Vulgatibacter sp.: one gene and its partner. The protein of the gene in region 2 interacts with the protein of the main gene of each other region in a pairwise test. Links are inferred from orthologs where the notes say so. Each region holds a gene or a part of one and is shown on either strand. Other genes may lie near its edges.

Region 1 (9,618 bases), on a different replicon or contig from region 2:
AAGCCCTGGAAGAGGTCGTAGCCCAGCTCGAGGGCCTCGTGGAAATCCTCGGCGGTCTCCACCTTCTCCGCGAGGAAGAGCAGACCCTTGCGGCGGAAACGACGGGGCACCTCCTCCCGCGCCTCCCGCGGCGAAGCGAGGAAGTCGACCTTCACGATGTCGGCGAGCTCGAGGAGCGGCTCGCAGCCCGGGTAGATGACGAAGTCGTCGAGGGCGAGGGTGTAGCCCGCTGCCTTGAGGGCACGGCAGGCCTCGATCACCTCGGGATCGGGCTCCACCGTCTCGAGGAGCTCCACCACGGTGCGCTCCACCGGCAGGATCCGGACGAGGTTCTCCACCAGCACCGAGCGGGTGACGTTGAAGAAGATCCGCCGATCCTGCGCCAGCACGTCGAGGCCGAAGACGTGGAGGCTGTCGTGGATGACGCGGGTCGCCGCTTCGTCGGGATCGTGGTGGGAGAAGAAGTTCTCGAAGGACGAGTGCCGGAAGAGGATCTCGTAGCCGAAGACCCGGAGCGAACGATCGAAGATCGGCTGCCGGGCGACGAAGACCTCTTCCATGAAAACGCTTCCCCTTCAAGGTGCAGGCCGGCTCATACACCAGTGCTACGCGGCTACCAAGGGCTCGATGTGCGCGGCGAGGATGAAGTCGTTCTCGGTGAGGCCACCGACCGCGTGGGTCCAGATCTGCATCTCGACCCGCCGGTAGTGGACCGAGAAGTCCGGGTGGTGCCCCTCCCGCTCGGCGAGCTCCGCCACCCGGTTCAAGAAGGCCATCGCCTCCACGAAGTTGGCGAAGAAGAAGGTCCGCTGCAGCTTGCCCTCTGCCACGGCCCAACCGGGAACCTGGCACAGCAGCCGCTCGATCGCCGCGGCGTCGAGGGCGGGAACGCCTCCCTCGCAGGGCAGGCAACGCTTGTGCACGAGATCCACCGCTTCCTCCCGACCGCCAAGGTGCGTCGCTGGGGCCGCCGCTGCCAGCGCCCGGCGCATTCCTGCACAAAAAAGGAGACCGGCCCCTGCGGAACCGGTCTCCCATGAAAACACCGTCCGTACGCGGAGACGAATCAGATCGCTTCGGGTTTCGGGGTCTTGTCCGTCGAAGCGGGCAGCTCGGGCTTGACGATGTACTCGGCGGGGATGGAGCCGGTCAGCGTCTGCAGCCAGGTGGCGATCGACTTCACGTCCTCCACCGGGAGCTGCCTGCCGACCTGGTACTCGGCCATCATCGAGATCGCCTGCTCGAGGCTCTCCGCCGAAGCGTCGTGGAAGTAGGGGCCGGTCTTGGCGACGTTCCGGAGCGAGGGCACCGAGAACATCATCTTGTCCGCCTCGTTCTTCGTCACCTCGAAGCGGCCCTGATCGGCCTGGTTCGGCCAGGGCTTCACGAGGCCGAGCTTCTGGAACATGGTGCCGCCCACATAGGCGCCCATGTGGCAGGTGACGCACCCACCATCGACGAATTTGTCGAAGCCCGCCTTCTCCGCGTCGGTGATGGCGTCCTTCTCGCCGCCGAGGAAGCGATCCCAGCGCGAAGGGGTGACGAGCTTGCGCTCGAAGGCGCCGATCGCCACGCCCACATTCTGCAGCGAGATCGGATCCTTCTCCTCGGGGAAGGCCTTCTGGAACGCCTCGACGTAGGTGGGGATCGAGCGCAGGGTCGCGACCACGCGCTTCTCGTCGGGCATCGCCATCTCCACCGGGTTCATGATCGGACCGGTGGCCTGCTCCTCGACGTGGGCGGCGCGGCCGTCCCAGAACTGCACGTGGCGGCCGGCGGCGTTGTAGACCGTCGGCGAGTTGCGCCCGCCGAGCTGGCCCTTGTGGCCCTCGGAGAACTTCTTGCCGTCGACGCCGAAGTTGGCGAGGTCGTGGCAGCTGTTGCAGGAGAGGTCGTGGTTCTTCGAGAGGCGGGTCTCGTAATAGAGCATCCGGCCCAGGCTGATCCGCTCCTCGGTGAGCTTCGTCTCGGCGGTGGTGATCACCTCCGGCAGCGGCGCGAAGAGCTGCAGCCGGGCTGCGTCGATCTCGACGGCGGGTGCCGCGACGGGGGCCTTGGCCTCGGCGGGCGCCGGCTTCTCCGCCGCCGGCTCGCTCTTACAGCCCGCGACGAGGGCGAGGGCCGCCGTCGCGACGAGAAGGGTCTTCTGCATGGGCTCGTTCTCCAGTCGTGCCACCGGGGGGACGGAGGCGATTGCGATACATAAACTCGCGCCGGTCGGATCGCTCCGGCTGCTGCGCGTCGTAAACCCAAAGCAAGCCCGAGGCAAGAACCGGGCAGCCGCCTGGTTTCCTGCTTCGCCGCAGCGGTGGGGTGGCTTCGTCGGCAGCTCGGATGCACGGCGCGCGCGCCGGTTGCGCGGCGCGCGAACCCGATTCAATCGACCGTGATATCCGAAACGCCAGCCAGGTCAGCGGCGTGCAGGCGGCACCCGGCGGAAGGTGCCGAAGCGGCGCATCGCCTCGTCGCCGATCCGCTGGATGTCGCGGCCGTTGACGAAGGCGGTGATCGGCGCGGCGAGCACCGGCACCGCGCGGCCCACGGTGCGCCAGCCGAGCCGCCGGAAGAAGGCGGCGGAGACCCGCCCGGTGACGAGCGGAACCGCGCGGAGCACCGAGGCGAGATCGGTCTCCCGGAAGCCGAGCACGTCGAGGAGCTCGGCCCTGCCGGTCCGCGCCTTGAGGTTCACGCCGTGGAGCACCGCCAATTCGATGGCGAGCTGCACCTGCAGCCACGCCACCAGCGCGAGATCGGCGGGGATGGCGGCGAGGCCGAACATCCCCACCACCGCGCCGCCGCCGGTGGCGACCTGCTTCTTCTCGTCGATGAGCCGCTGCGCAAGCTGCGGCCTGTCGAGGCCCGGGTGGGCGCGCTCGAGCTCGGCGATGCGCAGCCGCGAGCGGGCCACCTGCTGCAGCAGCCACTCGTCCAGATCCGGGAGGAAGGGCAGGCGCATGCGGCGCTCCTCTAATCTCCGAGCGTCATCTTCCGCGCCACGTCGAGGGGCCCGGAGATCCCGCCGAAGTCGAACTTCCCGTCGAGCTCCACCTCGGTGGCCTTGCCTGCGAGCAGGTTCTGCAGGCTCCTGCCCGCGCCGGAGAGGCTCACCCGCACCGGCAACTCGAGCCGCTTCGTCTTGCCCGCCGCCACGTCGGCGCCGCGCACGCTGCCGCCGCCCACCTTCGAGCCGGCGAGGGCGAGGCCGTACTGCACCGACTCGAGCGGCATCGGGAACGGGTTGGTGTTGGTGACGTCGAGGGCCACCCGCAGCTCGGCGCCGCTCGCCGTGATCCGCGGCGCGCGGATGTCGGCGATGCGCACCTTCGGAAGATCGGGCCTGTCGAAGGTGCCGCTCTTCGAGAGCGGAAAGGCGAGCATCCCCACCGGCGTGTCGATGCCGACCTTGCCGCTGGCGCGGTAGTCGAGGCGGTCCTGCGTGAAGATCGACTTCGCCGCTGGGAAGATCTCGGCGAAGCGGATCTGCGCCGGGAAGGTGATCTCCTTGCTGCGCCTGGCCGGGATCTTCACCCCCTCGTTCGGCGAGCCGCTGAAGACGCGGTTCCCCTCCACCGCGAGCTGGTAGCTCACCTGCGCCAGCTCGATCGGGATCTCGTAGGGATTGTCGATCTCGTAGACGAGGCCGAGGGTCACCGAGTCGAAGCTCATCCCCTGCAGCTTCACCCGCTTGAAGGTGAAATCCGGCTTGGTGATGTCGCCGCTCAAGGCGCGCAGGGTGGTGCAGCCCGAGCCCAGGGAGACGAGCGCGAGGGGAACGAGGAGCAGGGCGAGGCTTCTGAGCAGGGACATGGCACCTCCGGGCGGGCGGAAGGTGCGCATGCACCGGCCGCCCCGACAAGACGGGGCGGATTCGCCCCGCGCCCGCGGAAGGAAGACGGGCGCGGGCGGCACGTTGTTCAAGCGTTCGCGCAGACCTGGCGCAGGATGTCGAGCTCCTCCAGCGCCTTGCCGGCCCCGATCACCACCGACGAGAGCGGATCCTCGGCGAGGAAGACCGGCAGGCCGGTCTCCTCCCGGAGGAGCGTGTCGAGGTTCTTGAGGAGCGCGCCACCGCCGGCGAGCACGATGCCGCGATCGGCGATGTCGCCGGCGAGCTCGGGGGGCGTGCGCTCCAGGGTGACCTTCACCGCCTCGACGATGGCGTTGATCGGCTCGCTCAAGGCGTCGCGGATCTCGTCGCTCGACACGGTGAGCGTGCGCGGGACACCGGCCACGAGATCGCGGCCCTTGATGTCCATGGTGAGCACCTCGTCGGTCGGGTACGCGGTGCCGATGCCCATCTTGATCAGCTCGGCGGTGCGCTCGCCGATGAGCAGATTGTACTTGCGCTTGATGTGCTGGATGATCCCCTCGTCCATCTTGTCGCCGCCGACGCGGACCGACTTCGAATAGACGATCCCGGCGAGGGAGATCACCGCGACATCCGAGGTGCCGCCACCGATGTCGACGATCATGTTGCCCGACGGCTCGGTGATGGGCAGGCCCGCACCGATCGCCGCCGCCATCGGCTGTTCGATCAGGTAGACCTCGCGGGCGCCCGCGCTCTCCGCCGCCTCGCGCACCGCGCGCCGCTCGACCTCGGTGATCCCCGACGGGATGCCGATGACGATCCGCGGACGCACGAGCGCCTTGCGGTTGTGCGCGGTCTGGATGAAGTAGCGGAGCATCGCCGCGGTGATCTCGAAGTCGGCGATCACGCCGTCCTTCATCGGCCGGATGGCGACGATGTTGCCGGGGGTGCGCCCCAGCATCTCCTTCGCCTCCTTGCCAACCGCGAGCACCTTCTTGCCGCCCCGCGCGTCCTGCTGGACGGCGACGACGGAGGGCTCGTTCGAGACGATGCCCATGCCACGGATGTAGATGAGGGTGTTGGCGGTGCCGAGGTCGATCGCGAGATCGCGCGAAAACAGACGGTAGAGCCAGTCGAACATGCCGGTCCAAGCCCTCGAGGCGTAATGATTCTTCGGGGTTCTAACGCAGGCTCTCCAACAGATCCAAAGAAATCCCCGAGCGGGCCGGTAGCCGGGCGGTGCCTACACCGGCCCCCCTTGGGCCCTGCCGGGCTGGCGGCGGAAGCTTTTCTACCCCCTGCGTGATCGGCGTACACTCCGACCTCCGAGGGGAGGTATCGATGCGCCACCTGCACCTGCTCGCCTGTTCGGCCCTGCTGCTCGCGGGCTGCCAGCCCGCAGACGACGTCCCGGCGGATGGGGGCTTCTACGGCCCGCCGATCCAGGCCACCTACATCATCGAATTCGGCGAGGTGGCGGTCGGCGAGGAGGCGATCCGGCAGGCGGCGATCCGCGCGGGAAAGCAGGCGGTGCTCCTCTCTCCCCCCGAGGTCGAGCCCCCCTTCTTCAGCGACGTGGAGCAGGTGGTGCGGATCGAGCCGCGGGAGGAACTGCAGGTCCATTTCGCCTTCCGCCCCACGGCCCCCGGCCGCTTCGAGCAGGAGATCGAGCTCCGCACCAACGGCGCGAGCCAGGCCTACCGGCTCCAGGGGGTGGCGGTGGCGCAGGAGCCGGTCTGCGAGCCGGCGCCGCGGACCGACCACTTCCCCGACGTGCGGCCTCGCGTCGACGTCCTCCTCCTGGTCGACGACCACGCCTCGATGGAGCCCTTCCGCGAGCAGCTGGTGGCGGAGGCCCGGGCGCTTCCGCCCTGGCTCGACGAGGCAGGCATCGATTGGCAGCTCGCCGTGACCACGAGCAGCTCGGATGCGGGCTGCGCCGGCGGCAGCCTCCTGGGCGATCCGCCGATCCTCGCCGGGGGCGCCGATGCCTCCGATCGCCTCGAGGCGGTGGTCGGCGCCCCTGGCTGCGACGGGAACGGCAACGGGCTCGCCTCCGCCGCTGCTGCTGTTGCAGCAGCGGGTGACGCCTTCCGGCGGCCCGAAGCGGGGCTCGCCCTCCTCGTCGTCGCCTCCCGGGACGACAATTCGCCGGGTGAGGTCGTCGCCTACGCACGCTCCCTCGAGATGGGAAGGCAGGTCGGAACCACGAGCCTGGTGCGGGCCCTCGCCGTGGTGGGCGGGGAGGGCGGACATTGCGAGGGAACGGAGCCTGGCAGCCGCTATGGGGAAGCGGTCTCGTTCCTCGGTGGCTCCCGTCGCTCGCTCTGCGACGAGGCGTGGGGCCTCGCGGACTTCTTTGCCCCGGGCGCGACCTTCGGCATGCCGCTCACCTATCCCCTCGAGCGCCTCCCCATCGACCTCGACGAGGACGGCGTGCTCGACGACGCCGACGGGGAGATCGAGGTGCGCATCGACGGTGCGGTCGTCGCCTCCCGCAACGAGGAAGCGTGGCGGGTCTGGGACTACGACGCCGATCGCAACGCCGTGGTCTTCTACCCTCACTTCGTGCCCGCTCCCGGCCAGGGGATCGAGATCGCCTACGAGGCGCACTGCGACTGAAGGCCGCTTCCCGAGCGCCGGGGCGCTGCGGATGGCGCCGACCGGCCTTATGTCTCCCCCGTGCGCGGGGGCGGCCAGAACGAGGAGAAGGCATCCGGCGCCGCGGCGAGGCGGCGCGGGCCCCCGCTCGTCCTCGCCTCGCTCCTCGGTCTGGTCGGCTTCCTCATCAATCTCTTCCCGGTCGAGATCCTCTCCGGCGTCCACGCGATCTTCGGCTCCCTGCCGGTGATCGCCGCCGGGGTCCTCTTCGGACCCGCCGGCGGTGCCCTCGCCGGCACGATCGCAGGTCCCTACACCCAGCTCCTCTGGGGGCATCCCTGGGGCTGGCTGCTGCTCATCGGACTCGGCGCCCTCACCGGCAGCCTCTCCCGCAGCCACCTGCCGGTCCCCGCCACCGCCCTCGGCTGGATCGTCGCCGGCCCGGCGATGTTCGCGGGGATGGTCCTCCTCGCGCCCGGCTACCCCACGGGCACCGCTGCCACCGTGGTCGCCAAGAGCGTGCTCGAATGGATGCTCGGGGCGCTGATCGTCCAGGTCGCGCTGCTGGGCCCGTTCGTCCGCCGCCTCGTGCTGTCGTGGCTGCCGCCGCCCCTCGCCGAGGTCCGGACCAAGGCCGCGCTCCTCTCGATCTTCGCGCTGGGCGGGGCGCTGCCGCTGCTCGTCCTCGGCTATCTCGGCTCCCGGCTGCTCTACCAGAGCCAGGTCGAGGGGCTCGATCGCCAGCTCTTTGCCGAGGTCACCCAGCTCCGCGTCGGCATCCGCGCTTCGTTTGCGGAGACGATGGGCAAGGTCGCCGGGGCGGCCACCGCGGTGGACGCCGGAAGCGGGAGCCGCGACCCGCTCGACCGGGTGGTTGCGGGACTCGACGCGGCCACCGTGGCCACCCTCGAGGACGGCAGCGGGCGGATGGTCGGCGTCTCGGCCACCGGTGACGAGGAAGCGGCGTTGCGCCTGATCCGGGCGGGACGCGCGCTCTTCCCCGGGCGCCTCGCCGGCCCTGCGCTCGGACAGCTGGAAGGAGCGGTCGGAGCCCTCGTCGTGGCGGCACCCGTGCCCCGCGGCGGCAGGCTGCTGGTGGAGATGGATCCGCGCCGCTTCCTCCGACCCGTGGAGCGCTTCGTGCCGGCGCCCCTCGAGGTCTTGGTGCTCGATCGGCACGGCATGCCGATCGTGGGAACCCTGCCTGCCCGGGATGCGGTGGCAGCGGCGCGCGATGCGACGCCGGGCGAGGTGACGACCTTCCTGCCCACGCCGGGATCGGTCCGCACGCTGCGCCCCCAATCGACGGTGCGCCTCGTGGTGGCGGAGTTCGAGCCGCTGCGCTGGCGGATCGTGGTCCTCGCCAGGCAGGCCGTTCTCCAGACCGAGATCGAGAAGGGTGGTCTCGCGCTCCTCCTGGGGGCGCTGGTCGCCCTCGGCGTCGGCGCCCTCGCAGCGGTGGCCCTGAGCCGCACCGTGATCCGGCCGGTGGAGGCGGTCTCCGAAGCCGCGACGCGGATCGCCGCAGGCGAGCGCTCCGCCCGCGCCGGGCCCGCGGCAGGGACGGCAACCAGGGAGGTGCGGCAGCTCGGCGCGCGCTTCGACGAGATGGCGGCGGCCCTGGCGCAGCAGCTCGAGGAGACGGAGCGCGCGAGCCGGGTCAAGGACGAGTTCCTCACCATCGCCTCCCACGAGCTGAAGACGCCGATCACCACGCTCAAGGCGCAGCTCCAGCTCCTCCAGCGGCAAATGGCCGCAAGCGGCGCGGACACCGAGCGGTTCCGGGTGCTGGTGCGCCAGGTGGATCGCTTGAGCCGCCTCGTCGCACAGGTCCTCGACGCCTCGCGCCTCTCCAGCGGCAGGCTCGATCTGGAGCTCTCCCGCTTCGACCTCGCCGAGCTCGTCGGGCGGGTGGGCGCGGAGGTGGTCGCCGCCTCCCCGCTCCACGAACTCCTCCTCGAGGCCGAGCCCGCCGTCGGCTGCTGGGACGAGGTCCGCGTCGAGCAGGTCTTCCAGAACCTCATCGGCAACGCATGCAAATACAGCCCGCACGGCGGGCCGGTGGAGATTCGTGTTTCCGCCGTGGACGGCTGGGCGGTGGTGGAGGTGGCGGACCGGGGGATCGGCATCTCCGCCGACGAGGCGAACGCGCTCTTCGGCCGCTTCGTCCGCGGCTCAGCCGGCAGCGCCAACGAGATCGCGGGGCTGGGGGTGGGGCTCTTCGTCTCCGCCGAGATCGTGCGGTGCCATGGCGGCTCCATCACCCTCCGGCCACGGGAGGGCGGGGGCGCCGTGGCCATCGCCAGTCTGCCGCTCGAGCCACCTGCCTGATCGCCTCGAGCGCCGCGTCGACGTCCGCCTCGTCGTTGCAGGCGTGGAGCGCGACCCGCACCGCGCCGCGGCGCGGGCTGGCGATCACCTGTCGCTCGGCCAGGGCCGCGACGAAGTCCTCCGGATCGGCGACAGGGAAGGACGTGATCCCGGAGCGGATCGCCGGATCGTCCGGGGTGAGCGGGGTGATCCCCAGGGACGCGAGCCCCGCGCGGAGACGATCGGTGAGCTCTACGATGCGCCGGTGGATCGCGTCGAAGCCGACGCTCTCGAGGAGGCGCAGCGCGGCGCCGAGGCGCAGCGGCACGTCGAACGCGAAGATGCCCACCTCCGCCGCCTGCGCGGTGTGGCGCAGCTCGAGGCGCCGGTTCTCCATCCGCTCCGGGTGCTCGACGCTGAGCCAGCCGGCGAAGGGGAAGCGGTGGCGCTCGACGAGCGCGCGGCGGACCCAGAGCATCCCGGCGCCGTAGCCGGCGCAGGCCCATTTGTGCACCCCTGCACCGGCTCCACGAAGTGGAGGCGCAGGCCGTGGTGGATCAGGGGCAGGGTGGTGGCGGGACATTCCGCCCCCAGCGTCACCACCTCCTCGATCTTCTCGGCCCGCAGCAGCGAGGCGACGAGGTTCATCGAGTGGCTGGTGCTCTCGGCGTGAACGCCACCTCCTCGGGCGCGCCGCCGAGGATCCGGGCGAGGAGCAGCCGCGTCTGCTGCACGCCGGCGAGCCAGGCGCCGACGTTGCGATCGCCATGGAGGAGCAGATCGTCGAGGTGGCTGTGCGCCACCTCGTGGACGGGCAGCGGCAGCGGCGAGCTCGCTGCCGCATTCACCCAGACCTGCCGCTGGAGCGCCGGGAAGCGGGCGCGGAACTGCTTCCAGTC
Region 2 (9,693 bases):
AGCCTCCGCCGGACGACCTTCCCAAAGATGCAGCGCTTCGGACACGTCCACGGGCCCGTGGGTGACGAGGGATGCGGTGGGTTCGTGGACGCGGCCACTCTACAACTGTTCGGTGTCGGAGAAAATAGGGCCGGGCCGACCGATCTCCTCCCCGAGCTGGCGGAGGTAGGCCTCGATGAACGCCGCCCGCTGCGCTGCCATCCGCCGGGCGGTCTCGGTGTGGAGCCCTGCCGGGATCTTGAGCAGCTTCCGGAAGAAATGGTCGACGCCCCACTGCTTGTCGTCCGGGTCACGTGCGAGGCAGAAGGGATCGGCCGGATCGTAGAAGGGCCGGCCCATGGTGCTGCAGGTGGCGAAGAGGCGCGCGACCCCGATGGCGCCGATCGAGTCGAGCCGGTCCGCGTCCTGGAGCACCTTCGCTTCGCGGGTCTCCGGCGTGATCCCCCGGGAGAAGGGGTGGACGCGGATGGCGTAGGCGATCGCCTCCGCCTGCGCGGGCTCCCAGCCCTCCGCCCGAAGCAGGTCGAGCGCGCGCTCGGCGCAGACCTCGCCGGAGAGGTGCGACGCCGGGTGGTCCTTCGGGTAGTTGAAGAGCTCGTGGAGCAGCGCCGCTGGAACGGCGATCGAGGCGTCCGCCCCCTCGCCCTCGCAGATCCGCCGCGCATTCTCGGTGACCCGGAGCACGTGGAGGAAATCGTGCGAGGGCTCCGCCCCTGCCGTCGCCGCCTCCGCCGCAGCACGCAACCTATCCCATCGCACGTCCCAGCTCATCGCTCGCTCCTCCGACATCGACCTACGGGCGGTTTTACCTCGCGTTGGCAGGGGTTGGGGCATCTGTCGTATCCTCCCGGCCAGGGCGAGGCAGGGGGAACTCGTGCAGCTCGGTCACCGCATTCTTCTGCTCGGCGCCACCGCCGTGCTGCTCGTCGGCGGCATGGGCGCCGGCGCCCTCGTGGGCGCAGCCCGGGGCGAGGCGGTCCGTGCTTCCACCTTCGGCGATCGCGAGCAGCTCCAGGCCGTCTTCCGGATGGCGATCGATGCGCTCGAGCTCCGCCGCGCCGGGACCCTCGGCGATCCCGCCCTCGCCGGGGCGATCGAGGCGCGGATCCGGGGAGAGCTCGCCACCTATCGCTCGCTGGTTCGGGAGGAACCCTCGCCGCTCGAAGCCCGCGAGGAGGAACGCCTGGCCGCGGAGATCGACACGGTGCTCACCGAGCTCCGGGCGCAGCCGCTCGCCTCGATCCGCGCCGAGGTCCTGAGCGACACCCTGGTCGCTCGCATCCGCAAGGCGCTCGAGCGCGAGCAGGCCGAACTCGCCGCGTCCGCGCAGCAGGCCCACGACGTGATCGGCGCCGTGCGGCTCCTCGGCATCGCGGTGCCCGCCCTCGCTCTGGTCCTCATCGTCTGGATCTCGCTCACGCTCCTCGTGCCCCTGCGCGACCGGGTGCGCGATCTGCTCGCAGGGGCGGAGCGGATCCGCCGCGGCGATACGCGCACCGAGATCCCGGAGCGGGGCGGTGACGAGCTGGCGCAGGTGGCGGCGGCCTGGAATGCGATGCAACGCGAGCTGCGGCTCACCACCGTCTCCCGGAGCGAGCTGGAGGAGAACCTCGCGGCCCTCCGCGAGGCCCGCGCGCAGCTGGTGGTCGCGGATCGCATGGCGCTGGTGGGCACGCTGGCCGCCGGCGTCGCCCACGAGATCAACAACCCGCTCTCCTACCTCGGCGCGAACCTCGAGTGGATCCGCGCCGAGCTCGCCCTCCGCGCAGGCGATCGCAGCGATCTCGCCCGTGCCCTCGAGGAGGCGACCGACGGCGCCCAGCGCATCGCCGCCATCGTCGGCGATCTGCGGGCCTTCAGCCGGGAGGACGAGACCCGGGTCCAGGTCGATCTCCGGCAGGTGGTCGAGGACGCGATCCGCCTCGGCGGCCACGAGGTCCGCCAGGTCGCGACCCTCGAGCGGCAGCTGGACGAGGTGCCGCCCGTGCTCGGCAACCGGATGCGCCTCGGCCAGGTGGTCCTCAACCTGCTGGTCAACGCGGCGCAGTCCTTTCCGCCGGAACGCGCGGGCAACGCCCGGATCGCGATCCGTACCCGCACCGACGCCGACGGCAACGCCGTCGTCGAGGTCGAGGACGACGGCCCCGGGGTACCCGAGGAGATCCGCCACCGGATCTTCGATCCCTTCTTCACCACCAAGCCGGTCGGCGTGGGGACGGGGCTCGGCCTCTCGGTCTGCAACGGCATCGTCGCCGCCCACGGCGGCGCGATCGAATACGTGGCCGCTGCAGGGGGCGGGAGCCTCTTCCGGGTGACGCTCGGGGGCGTTCCCACGGCGCGCGTCGCCTGATCCCGAACGATCGCGCGATGTGATCGCGATCCACACAGGCAGAAAACTGGATCGCCGATATCACCGGCCCGATCAATCGGCGCGTGAGCAACCGCCGCAAAATCGATCGCGCCGAGCAGGCGCGCAGGGCCCTCTCCCTCACCAGGCGCCTGGCCATCTTCACCCTCCGGGTGTGCGGCCTCCTCGCCGCAGTGGCTGCGGTCTGCGGCGGCGGCTGGGCTGCGATCCGGTGGGTGACGACCACGCCGCGGCTGGCGATCGTCGATTTCGAGATCTCCGGAAACGATCGCGCCAGGGAAGGCGAGATCCGGCAGCTCCTCGGGATCGCGCCTGGCGAGAACCTGCTCCTCGCGGATCTCGGCAGCGCCCACGACAGGCTCCTCGACCACCCGTGGATCCGCGAGGTCTCCCTCGAGCGGCGTTTTCCACAGGGGGTCGATATCGCCGTCGTTGAGCGGCAGCCCAAGGCTCTCGTAGATCTGGGCCATCTCTACCTCCTCGACGAACGCGGGGAGGCCTTCAAGCGCGCACAGCCGGGCGATCCGCTCGATCTCCCGGTGATCACCGGCCTGCCCCGCGAGGACTGGTCGGACAAGCCAGAGGAAACACGGCTTCGACTCGACGAGGCGCTGCACGCGCTCGGCGCCTGGGCGGAGCGGGAGCGGTCCCGCTCGTTGCCGGTGGCGGAAGTGCATCTCGACGAGGGGGAGGGCGTGACCCTCTACCTCGGGGAGCGGGGGCCGGCGGTGAAGCTGGGACACGGCGATTTCGAGCGAAAGCTGGATCGCCTGGCCCGGGTCCTGGCCGAGGTGGAGCGGCGCGGTGAACGGGTCGAGCTGGTGCGGCTCGACAACCGGGCGAGGCCCGGCTGGATCGCGGCACGGCTGGCGGAAGCCACCGGGCCGGAGCGGAAGACGGCGACTCCCTGAGAGGGGAGAAGCCTGCAGGGCAATGGGCGCGAGAGCGCTCATCGGACGGGAAAAAGCGGCACGGCGGGCCGAAAGGCTTCTCACGTCGAGCATGCCGCAGGCAGCTCACCCGGAAACGGGGAGCGAAAGGAAGTCCGGCATGGGCAAGAAGGGCGAGCTGATCGTCGGACTCGACATCGGCACCACCAAGATCTGCGCGATCGTGGGCGAGGTGACCGACGAGGGCATCGACATCATCGGCATCGGCAGCCATCCGTCGAAGGGGCTGCGCAAGGGTGTCGTCGTCAACATCGAAGCAACCGTCGCCTCGATCAAGCGCGCGATCGAGGAAGCGGAGCTGATGGCAGGCTGCGAGATCAACACGGTCTACACCGGGATCGCAGGCGGCCACATCAAGGGCTTCAACTCGCAGGGCATCGTCGCGATCAAGGACAAGGAGGTCCGCGAGGCGGACATCCAGCGCGTGATCGACGCGGCCAAGGCGATCGCCATTCCGCTCGACCGCGAAGTGATCCACGTGCTGCCCCAGGAGTTCGTCATCGACGAGCAGGGCGGCATCAAGGATCCGCTCGGCATGTCCGGCGTGCGCCTCGAGGCCAAGGTCCACATCGTGACCGGCGCGGTCTCCAGCGCCCAGAACATCATCAAGTGCGCCAACAAGACGGGCCTCAACGTCGCCGACATCGTGCTCCAGCCCCTGGCCTCCTCCGAGGCAGTGCTCGGCGAGGACGAGAAGGAACTCGGCGTCTGCCTCGTCGACATCGGCGGCGGCACCACCGACATCGCCATCTTCTCCGGCGGCTCGATCGTCCACACCGGCGTGATCGCGCTGGGCGGCAACAACCTCACCAGCGACATCGCCATCGGCCTGCGCACCCCCGCCCACGAGGCGGAGCGGATCAAGCAGAAGCACGGCTGCTGCATGGCGGCCCTCGTCGACGAGGACGAGACGATCGAGGTGCCGAGCGTCGGCGGCCGCCAGCCGCGGGTGCTCTCGCGCCGGATCCTCACCGAGATCCTCGAGCCGCGGGTGGAGGAGATCTTCCAGATGGTGCAGCGCGAGGTGGAGCGCTGCGGCTACCAGGATCTCCTCGCCTCGGGCGTGGTGATCACCGGCGGCTCGACGCTGCTGGCCGGCATGCCGGAGCTCGCCGAGGAGGTGCTCGGCCTGCCGGTGCGCCGCGGCCTGCCGAGGGGCATCGGCGGTCTCGTCGACGTGGTGAAGAGCCCGATGTACGCCACCGGCGTGGGCCTCGTGCAATACGGCGCCCGCAACCTCGAGATGCGGAACTTCAAGATCCGCGGTGGCGACGACAACGTCTACAAGAAGGTCGGCAAGCGCATGAAGGAGTGGTTTGCCGAGATCTTCTGATCACGCCGAGAGCTGAAGGAGCGAGCGATGATTGATTTCGAAGGGAAGAGCAGCGTTCCCGGCGCGCGCATCAAGGTGATCGGCGTCGGCGGTGGCGGCGGCAACGCCGTCAACAGCATGATCTCGGCCGGCCTCACCGGCGTGGACTTCATCGTCTGCAACACCGACGCACAGGCGCTGGCGGCCAACAAGGCGCCGTTCAAGGTGCAGCTCGGGCAGGCGCTCACCCGCGGCCTCGGCGCCGGCGCGAACCCCGGCGTGGGCCGCGATGCGGCCCTCGAGGATCGGGAGAAGCTCCTCGAGCTCCTCGAGGGCGCCGACATGATCTTCGTCACCTGCGGCATGGGTGGCGGCACGGGCACCGGCGGCGCGCCGGTGATCGCCGAGGTGGCCAAGGAGCTCGGCGCCCTCACCGTGGGCGTGGTGACCAAGCCCTTCTCCTTCGAGGGGAACAAGCGGCGCAAGCAGGCCGAGTCCGGCATCGTCGAGCTCGGCGCCGCGGTCGACACGCTGATCACCATCCCGAACCAGCGGCTGCTCTCGGTGGCCGATGCGCGGATGCCGATGCTCGAAGCGTTCCGCCGCGCGGACGACGTGCTGCTCAACGCGGTGCAGGGCATCGTCGACCTGATCCAGAACCACGGCTACGTGAACGTCGACTTCGCCGACGCCCGGGCGGTGATGGCGGATCAGGGCATGGCGCTGATGGGCACGGGGCGTGGCACCGGGGCGAACCGCTGCCTCGACGCGATGCAGGCGGCGATCGCCTCGCCGCTCCTCGAGGACGTCTCGATCGACGGCGCCATGGGGTTGCTCATCAACATCACCGGCCCGGGGGATCTCGGGCTGGTCGAGGTGGACGAGGCCCTCTCCATCGTCCGCGAGGCGGCGCACGAGGATGCGAACATCATCTTCGGTTCCGTGGTCGACGAGCGGATGGAGGACGAGGTCAAGATCACGATCATCGCCACCGGCTTCGAGCAGAAGACGGCGCGGGTGCAGCCGCCGCGGCTCCCTGCGGCAGCGCCGAAGCAGCAGCAGCCCGCAGTCGCTGCCGGGGCCCGCACCGGCAGGGCCCTGCCGCCTCCTCCGCCGCCGGAGGAGATGGCCTACGTCGAGCAGCAGCCGGCCGCGCGCCGCCCCGCCGCGGTGCAGACCCGGCCCTTCTCCTCGCCCCAGCTCCTGCGCGAGCTCGCGGCCGATGCAGAGGATGAGCTCGACATCCCCACCTTCCTGCGCCGCGCCAACCAGGCGGAGTTGGGGTAGGGAAGCGCCGCCGACGGCGGACTGGCGGCAGGGAAATCGGGCCCGGGCGACTCGCTCGGGCCCTTTTTTGTGCTCGATATCAAACACAATTGCCGCTGTTTCGCTTTGGTTAATCGCAATAGTCGAAAAGCTCTTTGCTGGCTCAAATGCAGGTGCCAGAAAATTGGTAACGGCGTCTTGACGCCTTTTTGAAGCGCTTGGTACCGTTCCTTTCGTCCTGACAAACGAAGCGCTGGCTGCCGTGGGAAGTCGAGTTCCAACGGGTGTCGGCGAGGGGGATCGCCTTCCTACCCGGATAACGGGAAGGCGTAATTGCGGGCTTTTGCCCGGAAGAAGGGAAGCACCGATGGCGCAGGGAACGGTCAAGTGGTTCAACGACGCGAAGGGCTACGGTTTCATCTCGCAGGACACCGGCGAGGACGTATTCGTGCACTTCTCGGCGATCACCATGGAGGGGTTCAAGACCCTCGCCGAGGGGGAAGCCGTGGAGTTCGACGTGACGCGTGGCCCCAAGGGCCTGCAGGCGTCGAACGTGCGCCGCGTCGCCTAAGTCACCGAAACCACCGGTGAATCCGCGAAGGCCCGGGCTCTTGCAGCCGCGGGCCTTCCGCGTTCCTGGGGCACGGCTGTGGTGCTGCGGGCGGGCAGCGGTGCTGCGACCCGGGGGTGTTAGCGGACTGGCATCTCCGCGTCCCTGCAGCTGGACGCATCGAGCCGGCATCGATCACCGGTTTGACGACATCCTCGGCAATCAAACGAGCGATGCGACGAACTCGTCGGTGCGGCTCGCCAGTCGATCGCTCTTTTCGAGCAGCTCGTCGAGCTCCCGGAAGAGCTCTTCGCTGCCCTCGAGCTCCTCCCCCGGCGCGAGTCGATGGATCAGATCACCCACCCGAACAAGGTGCTGCCGGGCGAGGAGGAGATCCCTGCCGGCTCTCGTCCCCTGGCGCGTGAAGAGCAGGCCGCTGTGGAAGAGCCGCGCCACCGCCTGCTCGTTCCCGTCGAGAACGCGGCGCAGCCGCGCCCGGTAGAGGCGCTGGCGCCTGTGGCTGCGGACGGCATCGAGATCGACCACCTCTGCGGTCCTGGACCTGCGGCGCATGGCGTCCTCCCTTCCTCGTTCTCCGGAGCAGGAGCGCAAGGTTGGGACGTGCGGGCTGCCGTGCAACCCATGCGCGGAAACCATTGAAAGGGGGACGCCTTCCGCGTATGGCGAAGGGATGTTCCGCAAGATCCTCATCGCGAACCGGGGCGAGATCGCCCGCCGGATTTCGGAAGCCGTGCGCCCGATGGGCGTCTCCACCGTCGCGGTCTACAGCGACGCCGACGAGGGCGCGCCCCACACCCGCGCCGCCGACGAAGCGGTGCACATCGGCCCTGCTGCGCCGCGGGAGAGCTACCTCAACGCCGAGGCGATCCTCGCCGCCGCGAAGAAGACCGGCGCCGAGGCGATTCACCCGGGCTACGGCTTCCTCTCGGAGAACGCCGCCTTCGCCCGCGCGGTCCACGACGCCGGCATGACCTTCATCGGTCCGCCGCCGGAGTCGATGGAGCGGATGAAGGACAAGGCAGAGGCCCGGCGCCTCGTCACCGCTGCAGGTGTGCCCACCGTTCCCGGCACCGAGGGCACCGTCTCCACCACCGAGGAGGCGAAGGCCGCCGCGGCACAGATCGGTTATCCGGTGCTGGTGAAGGCAGCCGGCGGCGGCGGCGGCATCGGCATGATGCCCGCCCGGGACGACGAGTCGCTGGAGAAGGCGCTCCGCGCCTGCGGCGACCGGGCCCGCTCGGCCTTCGGCCGCGATGCGGTCTACCTGGAGCGCTACCTCGAGGCCCCGCGCCACATCGAGGTCCAGATCCTCGGGGACCACCACGGCAACCTGATCCACCTCTTCGAACGCGAGTGCTCGATCCAGCGCCGCCACCAGAAGGTGACCGAGGAGGCCCCCTCGCCGCTCTGGTGGCAGGGCAAGCGCGACCTCCTCGAGCGGATCTACGACGCGGCGGTCCGCGCGGCGAACGCCTTCGGCTACGCGAACGCCGGCACCTGCGAGTTCCTCGTGCAGGGCGACGAGTTCTTCTTCATCGAGATGAACGCGCGCCTGCAGGTGGAGCATCCGGTCACCGAGCTCACCACGGGCGTCGATCTCATCGGTTGGCAGCTCCGCATCGCCGCCGGCGAGAAGCTCGACCTCCACCCCTCGCGGATCGAGCGGCGCGGCGCGGCGATCGAGATGCGCGTCTATGCCGAGGATCCGATCCGCTTCTTCCCTGCGCCAGGAAAGATCACCACCTGGGAAGAGCCGACGGGGGAGGGCGTTCGCGTCGATGCAGGCTACGAAGCCGGGCAGATGGTGACGCCCTTCTACGACCCGATGATCGCCAAGCTCATCGCCTGGGGCCAGGACCGCTCCGAGGCCATCGCCCGCGGTCTCGCGGCGGTGCGCTCTTTCAAGATCGAGGGCGAGAAGCTCAAGACCAACCTGCCGTTGCACGAGCGCATCCTCGCCGACGACGCGTTCGCCGCAGGCGACCTCGACACCCACTTCCTCGAGAAGCACGCGCGCCCTTCGAAGTGAGCGCGCCCACCAGGAGAGCAGCGAGATGGCAACCGAGATCCCCGCCCACATCACCGGCACCGTCTGGAAGATCGAGAAGAAGCAGGGCGACAACGTCCAGGAGGGCGACGTCCTCGTCATCCTCGAGTCGATGAAGATGGAGATGCCGGTCGAGGCGCCGGAGAACGGCGTCGTGCAGGAGATCCGCTGCTCGGAAGGGCAGGCGGTGCAGGAAGGCGACGTGCTGGCGATCATCGGCTGATCGCGCGGAGACGACGTGGGCCTGCTGCAGGTCGACAGGGTGGGGGAGGACGTTCGCGTCCTCACCCTCGACAACGAGCGCAAGCGCAACGCCGTCGATCCCGATCTCCTCGGGGCGATCGTCTCGGCCTGCGAGGAGGCGAACGCGGCGCAGGTTCGCTGCCTCGTCCTCACCGGTAGGGGCGACAAGGCCTTCTGCGCAGGCTACGACCTCGAGGCGCTGGCCCGGACCCGGCCCGACGATCCCCTCCCCGACGCGGCGCTGCAGGTGGCGCTCTCGGCCCTCGAGCATGCGCAGGCGCCGGTGATCGCGGCGATCAACGGCGCCGCCTACGGGGCCGGCGCCGAACTCTCGGTCGCCTGTGATCTACGGATCGCAGCTGCAGGGGCGCGGATCGCGATGCCGCCGGCAAAGCTCGGGATCATCTACGCGCCGGCGGGGCTGCAGCGCTTCGTCGAGTTGCTCGGGCTCTCGCAGGCCAAGCGCCTCTTCTATACGGCAGAGCCGGTCGAAGCCGCCGAGGCCCGGTCGATCGGCCTGGTCGACGAGGTGGTGGAGCCGGGCAGGGCGCTCGATCGGGCGCTCGAGCTCGCCGCCTCGATCGCCGCGAACTCGCCGGTGTCGGTGCAGGGGATGAAGCGGCTCTTCCTGCTGCTGCGCAGGCGCGAGCTGCAGCCGGCGGTGATGGCGGAGGTCGAGGCGCTGCGGCGCGCCTCCTTCCATTGCGAGGATGCCCGGGAGGGTATCGCCGCCGTGCGCGAGCGGCGCAAGCCCCACTTCACCGGTCGCTGACCGAGTCAGCGCGCTGCAGCGCGCTCCCAATTCTCGATGGCGGAGCGGATGCGCTCCGCCTGCGGATCGCCCGGACGCAGCTCGAGATAGCGGCGCCAGTGGGTGGAGGAGCGGGCGCCGTCCCCCTGCCGCGCGCGGATCTCGGCGAGGCGGCGCTGCAGCTC

What was found.
Region 1: the proteins of ftsA (region 2) and ACESMR_RS09335 interact in binary tests that used the Escherichia coli proteins (3 or more experiments, as listed by UniProt). The link is inferred for Vulgatibacter sp. from one-to-one orthologs.

What each region holds. Positions count from the first base shown.
Region 1 is NZ_JAWLCN010000003.1:448,855-458,472, reverse strand. Bases 2,933-5,696 are described here. They hold ACESMR_RS09335 (rod shape-determining protein), read right to left. Parts: upstream 4,950-5,696; coding sequence 3,915-4,949; downstream 2,933-3,914. Other genes in these bases: ACESMR_RS09330 (hypothetical protein), read left to right, coding at 5,150-5,696; ACESMR_RS09340 (LEA type 2 family protein), read right to left, coding at 2,968-3,807; ACESMR_RS09345 (EcsC family protein), read right to left, coding at 2,933-2,956. Also shown: ACESMR_RS09360 (EAL and HDOD domain-containing protein), read right to left, coding at 1-560; ACESMR_RS09355 (4a-hydroxytetrahydrobiopterin dehydratase), read right to left, coding at 606-932; ACESMR_RS09350 (cytochrome-c peroxidase), read right to left, coding at 1,067-2,152; more of ACESMR_RS09345, read right to left, coding at 2,411-2,932; more of ACESMR_RS09330, read left to right, coding at 5,697-6,430; ACESMR_RS09325 (ATP-binding protein), read left to right, coding at 6,491-8,740; ACESMR_RS09320 (aminotransferase class V-fold PLP-dependent enzyme), read right to left, coding at 8,670-9,233; ACESMR_RS09315 (hypothetical protein), read right to left, coding at 9,364-9,618. UniProt on the Escherichia coli protein: Forms membrane-associated dynamic filaments that are essential for cell shape determination. Acts by regulating cell wall synthesis and cell elongation, and thus cell shape.
Region 2 is NZ_JAWLCN010000001.1:159,787-169,479, forward strand. Bases 2,696-5,534 are described here. They hold ftsA (cell division protein FtsA), read left to right. Parts: upstream 2,696-3,418; coding sequence 3,419-4,651; downstream 4,652-5,534. Other genes in these bases: ACESMR_RS00785 (cell division protein FtsQ/DivIB), read left to right, coding at 2,696-3,279; ftsZ (cell division protein FtsZ), read left to right, coding at 4,679-5,534. Outside these bases: ACESMR_RS00775 (HD domain-containing protein), read right to left, coding at 100-771; ACESMR_RS00780 (ATP-binding protein), read left to right, coding at 875-2,350; more of ACESMR_RS00785, read left to right, coding at 2,434-2,695; more of ftsZ, read left to right, coding at 5,535-5,917; ACESMR_RS00800 (cold-shock protein), read left to right, coding at 6,264-6,467; ACESMR_RS00805 (hypothetical protein), read right to left, coding at 6,669-7,019; ACESMR_RS00810 (acetyl/propionyl/methylcrotonyl-CoA carboxylase subunit alpha), read left to right, coding at 7,138-8,496; ACESMR_RS00815 (biotin/lipoyl-binding carrier protein), read left to right, coding at 8,522-8,737; ACESMR_RS00820 (enoyl-CoA hydratase/isomerase family protein), read left to right, coding at 8,753-9,529; ACESMR_RS00825 (FHA domain-containing protein), read right to left, coding at 9,535-9,693. UniProt on the Escherichia coli protein: Essential cell division protein that assists in the assembly of the Z ring. May serve as the principal membrane anchor for the Z ring.